Linked DNA regions of Duganella dendranthematis. The protein of the gene in region 1 interacts with the protein of each later gene in a pairwise test. Links are inferred from orthologs where the notes say so. Each region holds a gene or a part of one and is shown on either strand. Other genes may lie near its edges.

Evidence for each region. The genes of interacting proteins can lie anywhere in the genome.
Region 2: the proteins of secD (region 1) and pheT interact in binary tests that used the Escherichia coli proteins (3 or more experiments, as listed by UniProt). The link is inferred for Duganella dendranthematis from one-to-one orthologs.

Annotation. Positions count from the first base shown.
Region 1 is NZ_CP051684.1:1,955,099-1,959,591, forward strand. Bases 638-3,587 are described here. They hold secD (protein translocase subunit SecD), read right to left. Parts: upstream 3,072-3,587; coding sequence 1,203-3,071; downstream 638-1,202. Other genes in these bases: secF (protein translocase subunit SecF), read right to left, coding at 638-1,187; yajC (preprotein translocase subunit YajC), read right to left, coding at 3,131-3,472; tgt (tRNA guanosine(34) transglycosylase Tgt), read right to left, coding at 3,544-3,587. In the rest of the region: HH213_RS09095 (hypothetical protein), read right to left, coding at 1-102; more of secF, read right to left, coding at 165-637; more of tgt, read right to left, coding at 3,588-4,493. UniProt on the Escherichia coli protein: Part of the Sec protein translocase complex. Interacts with the SecYEG preprotein conducting channel. SecDF uses the proton motive force (PMF) to complete protein translocation after the ATP-dependent function of SecA.
Region 2 is NZ_CP051684.1:6,055,798-6,058,852, forward strand. It holds pheT (phenylalanine--tRNA ligase subunit beta), read right to left. Parts: upstream 2,713-3,055; coding sequence 289-2,712; downstream 1-288. Other genes in the region: HH213_RS27705 (integration host factor subunit alpha), read right to left, coding at 1-143; pheS (phenylalanine--tRNA ligase subunit alpha), read right to left, coding at 2,813-3,055.

The sequences.
Region 1 (4,493 bases):
CGGATGCTGGCGCAAGGCCGACTTGTAACTCAAGTCCCACGGCAATTCGGCCGCCTGCGCGGAACAGCACAGCAGCAGGCCGGCCAGTAATCGGTAACCCATAAAAAAAATCCCCCAGGCAAAAATGCACTGGGGGATTCTACTATCAATTTGATAACGTTGATTTACACTACAGCGCCATCGGTTTCGTCTTTTTCCTTGATCGGCTTGATCAGGTCTTCGCGCTTCACGCCCAGCCACATGGCGACAGCGGCGGCCACGAACACCGACGAGTAAATGCCGAAGCAGATACCGATCGTCAGCGCCATGGCGAAGTAGTGCAGCGTCGGACCGCCCAGGAACAGCATCGACAGCACCATCATCTGCGTACAGCCGTGGGTGATGATGGTGCGCGAGATGGTCGAGGTGATCGCGTTGTCGATCACTTCATGCACCGACGCCTTGCGCTGCTTGCGGAAGTTTTCGCGGATCCGGTCGAAAATCACCACCGACTCATTGACTGAGTAGCCCAGCACAGCCAGGATACCGGCCAGCACGGTCAGCGAGAATTCCCAATGGAAGAAGGCGAAGAAGCCGAGAATGATCACCACGTCGTGCAAGTTGGCGATAATCGCGGCGACCGCGAATTTCCATTCGAAGCGCACGGCCAGGTAGATCATCACGCCGATAATCACCATCACCAGCGCGTTGAGGCCATTCTGGGCCAGCTCGTCGCCCACCTGCGGGCCGACGAATTCCACCTTCTGCAAACCAACCAACTCGGCGCCGGCGGCGTCCGAGCAAGCCTGCTTGACCACGTGCTCGCCTTTGCCGGTGACGGTGTCGATCTGCTTCATAGCGCCGCTTTCGGCCTTGCACAGCGCATCGTACACCTTGGCCGAAGCGGCGTTGGAGGTGATGCCCTTCACCACCGGCAGACGCAGCATCACGTCGTGGGCGGTGCCGAAGCCGGTGGCTTCAGGCTGCTCGTAGCCGATGCTTTCCAGCGTATGGCGGATCCGTTCCAGGTTGGCCGCGTCCTTGTATTTCAGCTCCATCACGGTGCCGCCGGTGAACTCCACGGAGAAGTTCAGCGGACGGGTGATCAGGAAGAACACGGCCGCGACGAAGGTCAACGCCGAAATAGCGTTGAACACCAGCGCGTGGCGCATGAACGGAATGTCTTTTTTAATGCGGAAAAATTCCATGCTCAGTGCCCCTGGTTATTTCTGACCCGGTACCCAAACGGTACCGATGGCGATCGATTGCAGCTTTTTCTTGCGGCCGTACCAGAGGTTGACCACGCCACGCGAAACAAACACGGCGGAGAACATCGAGGTCAGGATACCCAGCGTGTGCACCACGGCGAAGCCGCGGATCGGGCCGGAGCCGAACACCCACAGCGCTACGCCGACGATCAGCGTGGTGACGTTGGAGTCGATAATGGTGGCCCAGGCGCGGTCGAAGCCAGCGGAAATCGCCTGCTGCGGCGACGCGCCGGAACGCAGCTCTTCCCGCACACGCTCGTTAATCAGCACGTTGGAGTCAATCGCCATACCCAGCGCCAGCGCAATCGCGGCCATGCCCGGCAGGGTCAGGGTCACTTGCATCAGCGACAGGATGGCCAGCAGGAACAGCAGGTTGCAGGCCAGCGCGAACACGCTGAAGAAGCCAAACATCATGTAATAGACGATCATGAAGATCGCGATGGCCGCAAAGCCGTACATCGTCGAGTGGATACCCTTGTTGATGTTCTCGGCGCCCAGTGCAGGGCCGATGGTGCGTTCTTCGATGATGTCCATCGGCGCCGACAGCGCGCCCGAGCGCAACAGCAGCGCCAGTTCCGCCGCGTTTTCCGCCGTGCCCATGCCGGTGATCTGGAAGCGGCGTCCCAGCTCGGACTGCACGGTGGCCACCGACAGCACTTCGCCCGGCTTGCCCTTCTTCTCGAACAGCACCATGGCCATTTTCTTGCCGACGCGGTCGCGGGTGGCGTCCAGCATGCGGCGGCCGCCGTCGCCATTCAGTTCCAGGCCCACGGCCGGCTGGTTGTTCTGGTCGAAGCTGGCCACGGCGCTGGAGATGTAATCGCCCGTCAGCACCACGTCCTTGTACAGCACCACCGGAACGGCTTTACCGACGGTGAACAGTTCCGAGTTGAACGGAATCGCTGCCGACAGTTCGGTGCCTGGCGTGATCGTTTCGTCGACCATGCGCACTTCCAGCGTGGCGGTGCGGCCGATCACGGCGCGAGCGCGCGCCACGTCCTGCACGCCTGGCAGCTGGACCACGATGCGGTCCGGACCTTGCTGCTGGATCACCGGTTCAGCCACGCCCAGCTCGTTGACACGCTTGGACAGGGTGGCGATATTCTGCTTGACGCCGTCATCCACGGTTTGCTTCAGCGCGGCCGGTTTCAGGGTCATCACGGTTTTCAGGTCGCTGCCGTCGCCGGAATCGGCGAACAGCAAATCGGTCATCTCGCCGCTCAGTACAGCCTTGGCCTTCTGGCGGGTGGCGTCGTCGCGGAACTTGATTTCGATGGTGTTGCCGACCTTGTCGATACCGGCGTGACGCACGTTCTTGTCGCGCAGGATAGAGCGCGATGCAGCCTGCATGCCCAGCACACGCTTGTTCAGCACGGCTTCGCTGTCGACCTGCATCAGGAAGTGCACGCCGCCGCGCAAGTCGAGGCCGAGGTACATCGGCAGCGCGTGCAGGCTTTGCATCCATTTCGGCGTATCGGCCTGCAGGTTCAGCGCCACCAGGTAGGTGGGATCTTCCTGATCGGTGTTCAGTTCTTTTTCCAGCACCGATTTGGCGTGGAACTGAATGTCCGGGGTGGCGAAGCGCACCCGTACCGAGGCGTAGTTGCCGGTGCCGTCAAAGGCGATGCCGTCGTTGGCGATGCCGGCCTTGGTCAGCACATCGGCCACCTTGGCGGTCATGTCCGAGCTCATCTTGACGGTCGACTTGCCGCTGGTGACCTGCACCGCCGGCGATTCGCCGAAGTAGTTCGGCACCGTGTACAGCGCACCCAACAGGATGGCCACCACGATTACTATGTATTTCCAGACTGGATAACGATTCATATAGCTCTAACGTTCAATGGAGACGTCAAAAGGCCCGCGCAGACGCGGGCCCGGGGGAATTACAGGCCTTTCAGCGTGCCGTTTGGCAGCACCATCGTGATCGAGTTCTTTTGCACCACCAGCTCGGCGCCGCTGGAGATTTCCAGGGTCACGTACGCGTCGGAGATCTTGGTGATCTTGCCCAGCACGCCGCCGGCGGTCACCACTTCAGCGCCCTTGGTCAGCGCTTCCATCATGGCTTTTTGTTCCTTGGCGCGTTTTTGCTGAGGACGGATCATCAGGAAATACATGGCCACGAACATCAGAATCAGGAAACCATACTGGCCCAGGAAGCCACCGCCGCCGCCGAGGGCTTCGAGTGGGTTGGATTGAGCATAAGCATTGGAAATGAAGAAGGACACTGGTGACTCCGATATCTATAGTTTAAAAAACAGCGCTGTATTCTAGCACTGGCAGAACGGCGTTACGACTTTTACACCCCACGCGCGCGATCGGCGTGGAATTGCTGCACCCACGCCGGGAAACGGTCGGCGTCCAGCGCATCGCGCATCTGCTGCATGATGTCCAGGTAGTAGTGCAGATTGTGGATGGTATTCAGGCGCGCGCCGAGGATTTCCTGCGTACGGTTCAGGTGGTGGTGATAGGCGCGCGAGAAGTTCTTACAGGCGTAGCAGGAGCAGGTCGGGTCGAACGGCTCCTTGTCTTCCTTATAACGGGCGTTCTTGATCTTGATGTCGCCGTAGCGGGTGAAGATCCAGCCGTTGCGGGCGTTACGGGTCGGCATTACGCAGTCGAACATGTCGACGCCGTTGGAAACGCCCGCCACCAGGTCCTCCGGCGTGCCGACACCCATCAGATAGTGCGGCTTGTTGGCCGGCAATTTCGGGCCGACGTGTTGCAAGATGCGCATCATGTCTTCCTTCGGCTCGCCGACCGACAGGCCGCCGATGGCCAGGCCCGGGAAGTCGATTTCTTCCAGGCCGGCCAGCGATTCATCGCGCAGGTTCTCGAACATGCCGCCCTGGACGATGCCGAACAGCGCGTTCGGGTTCTCGCCGCGGTGGAATTCGTCGTGCGAACGCTGAGCCCAGCGCAGCGACATGCGCATCGACTTGGCCGCTTCGTCCAGCGTGGCCGGGCGCTTGTCGATTTCGTACGGCGTGCATTCGTCGAACTGCATGACGATGTCGGAATTGAGCACGCGCTGGATCTGCATCGACACTTCCGGCGACAGGAACAGCTTGTCGCCATTGATCGGCGAGTTGAAGTGCACGCCTTCCTCGGTAATCTTGCGCATCGCACCCAGCGAAAACACCTGGAAGCCGCCGGAATCGGTCAGGATCGGCTTGTCCCAGCCCATGAAGTCGTGCAGGCCGCCGAACTTGGCCATGACGTCATTGCCCGGACGCAGCCACAGGTGGA
Region 2 (3,055 bases), 4.1 Mb from region 1 along the record:
ATCTCGTCAAAGAAGGTCTCCACCATGTCCTTGGCCTCACGCTTGTTCAGGCCGACCTGCTCGAACAACAGTTCGGCCAGTTCCGCCTTGGTCAGCGTGGGCAAATCTTTTTCAGCATCCTGGCGCACTTTGGCAACCTGCATGGCCCGGTGCAGATCGGCAGCCAATGCGGATTGGAGTACGGCGGAATCAACGTCGTTGTTATTAATTTTCCAGCCCTGCCTTATATCAAAAATGAACAAGTCCGGCGCAGGCCGGACTCCCTATTAGTCAAAAATGCAATACTTACTAGCGCAGACGCGCACCATGTTTCTGCTTGGCGGCATCGCTGGCGGCAGCCATGACGGCTTCGACCACATCGTCTTGCAGCGTGTTTTGAGTATCTTGCAAGCTAAAGCGGAAAGCAAGCGATTTTTCGTCTGCCTCCAAACCTTTACCACGATATTCATCAAACAAAACAATGGCTTGCACAATTTTTCCCTGAGGAATTGTTTGCAAAGCATCATTGAATGCGTCCAGCAAATCCTGCGCTGGAATCGTTTGCCTGACGACCACCGCCAGGTCACGGGTCGCACCCGGGAACTTGGAGATCTCATCATACTTTGGCACTGGACGTTGCTGCAAGGCAAGCGCATCAAGTTCGAACACAATCGGTGCATTGGGCAGCTCGTATTTCTGCAACCAGCGTGGATGCAGTTCGCCGAGGAAGCCAATGACGTTACCATTCAGCAACACATGAGCCGAGCGGCCTGGGTGCAGCGCCGGGTGTTCGGCCTTGACGAAACGCAGTGCCAGCGGCGCGAACAGGTGCTCCAGGTCGGCCTTGACGTCGAAGAAGTCGATGGCGCGGGTGTCCTGGCCCCATTGCTCGTCCGAAGCTGGGCCGTAGGCAATGCCGGCCACGCGTTTCGGCTGGTGATAGCCGGCCACGGTCAGCGGGCCGTCCGGCACACTGTCGTCACGCTGGTAGATGGCGCCGATTTCAAACGCGCGCACCCGGCTGGCCTTGCGGTTCAGGTTGTAGCGCACATTGGCCACCAGGCTGCCGACCAGGGTCGAACGCATCACGCTCAGCTGGCTGGCGATCGGGTTCTGCAGCTTGATCGGATTGCTGTTGCCGCCGAAGTCCTGCTCCCACTGGGCTTCCACGAAGCTCATGTTGACCACTTCCTGGTAACCCAGGTCGGCCAGCTGGTGGCGCACCGCAAACAGCGAACGGGTGTTTTCCGGCGCAATGATCATGGTGTTGGCAGCCACCGGCGCCACGGTCGGGATGTTCTCGAAGCCGTAGACGCGCGCCACTTCCTCGATCAGGTCTTCCTCGATTTCAATGTCGAAGCGGTACGACGGCGACGTTACCGAGAACACGCCATCGGCCAGCGTGAACGGCAGCGCCAGGCGGGTGAAGATATCCGCGATAACCTTGTCGTCCAGCGCCACGCCAATGACTTTCTGCGCGCGCGCGGTGCGCAGTTGCACCGGCTCACGCTTCGGCAGGTTGACGATCTGGTCGTCCACCGGGCCCACCTGCGTGTGGCTGGTGCCGCAGATTTCCACCAGCAGCGCGGTAATGCGCTCGATGTGCTCAACAGTGGTCGCATAATCGACGCCACGCTCGAAGCGGTGCGCCGCATCGGTCGAGAAGTTGTACTTGCGGGCGCGGCCCTGGATGGCGTTCGGCCACCAGAATGCTGCTTCCAGATAGATGTTTTGGGTGTCCAGCGAGACGGCCGTGGCGTCGCCGCCCATGATGCCGGCCAGCGATTCGAGTGCCTGGTCGTCGGCGATCACGCCCACCCATTCGTCGACCTGGATGGTGTTACCGTTGAGCAGCTTGAGCGATTCGCCCTTGCGGCCCCAGCGCACGTCCAAGCCGCCGTGGATCTTGTCCAGGTCGAACACATGGCTCGGACGGCCCAGTTCCAGCATCACGTAGTTGGAGATGTCCACCAGTGCCGACACCGGACGCTGGCCGCTGCGCTCCAGGCGCTGCTTCATCCAGTCCGGCGTGACCGCCTTGGCGTTCAGGCCACGGATCACGCGACCCGAGAAGCGGCCGCACAGGTCCGGCGCCGAAATTTTCACCGGCAGTTTTTCGTCGAGGTTGACGGTGGCCGCACGGAAGGTCGGCACCATCAGTTCGACGCCGGTCAGCGCCGACACTTCACGCGCCACGCCCAGCACCGACAGGCAGTCCGCCTTGTTGGGGGTCAGCTTGATGGTGAACTTGAGGTCGTTCAGCGCATAGTAATCGCGGAAATTCTGGCCGACCGGCGCATCGTCCGGCAATTCCAGCAGGCCGCTGCCCTCTTCCGACAGTTTCAGTTCCTTGGCCGAGCACAGCATGCCTTGCGATTCGACACCGCGCAGCTGGCCTACCTTGATTTCAAACGGCTTGCCATCGGCGCCAGGCGGCAGCACGGCGCCGGCCATTGCGCACACCACTTTCAGGCCCGGACGCACGTTCGGCGCGCCGCAGACGATGGTCAGCAAGGTGCCGGTGCCGACGTCCACTTCGCAGACGTTGAGGCGGTCGGCGTTCGGGTGCTTGGCCATTTCGCGCACGTGGCCCACGACCACATTCGAGAACGGCGGCGCGACCGGTTCGACTTCTTCCACTTCCAGGCCGGACATCGTCAGCAGATGGGCCAGTTCGTCCGACGTCATCTTCGGATCGACCATGGTACGCAGCCAATTTTCAGAGAATTGCATATTCGTTCTTTCTAGTTATCGCGTCGCTCCTGCGACAGCAGGAGCCCATAGAACGCGAGCTCAGCATGGATTCCCGCGTGCGCGGGAACGACGATCATCGTTAGTTGAACTGCTTCAGGAAACGCAGGTCGCCTTCGTAGAACAGGCGTAGGTCGTTGATCCCGTAGCGCAGCATGGTCAGGCGCTCCAGGCCGGAGCCGAACGCGAAACCAATGTACTTCTCAGGGTCCAGGCCAAAATTGCGCACCACCGATGGGTGCACTTGGCCCGAGCCGGACACTTCCAGCCAGCGGCCTTTCAGCGGACCGCTACCGAACGCAATGTCGATCTCGGCCGACGGTTC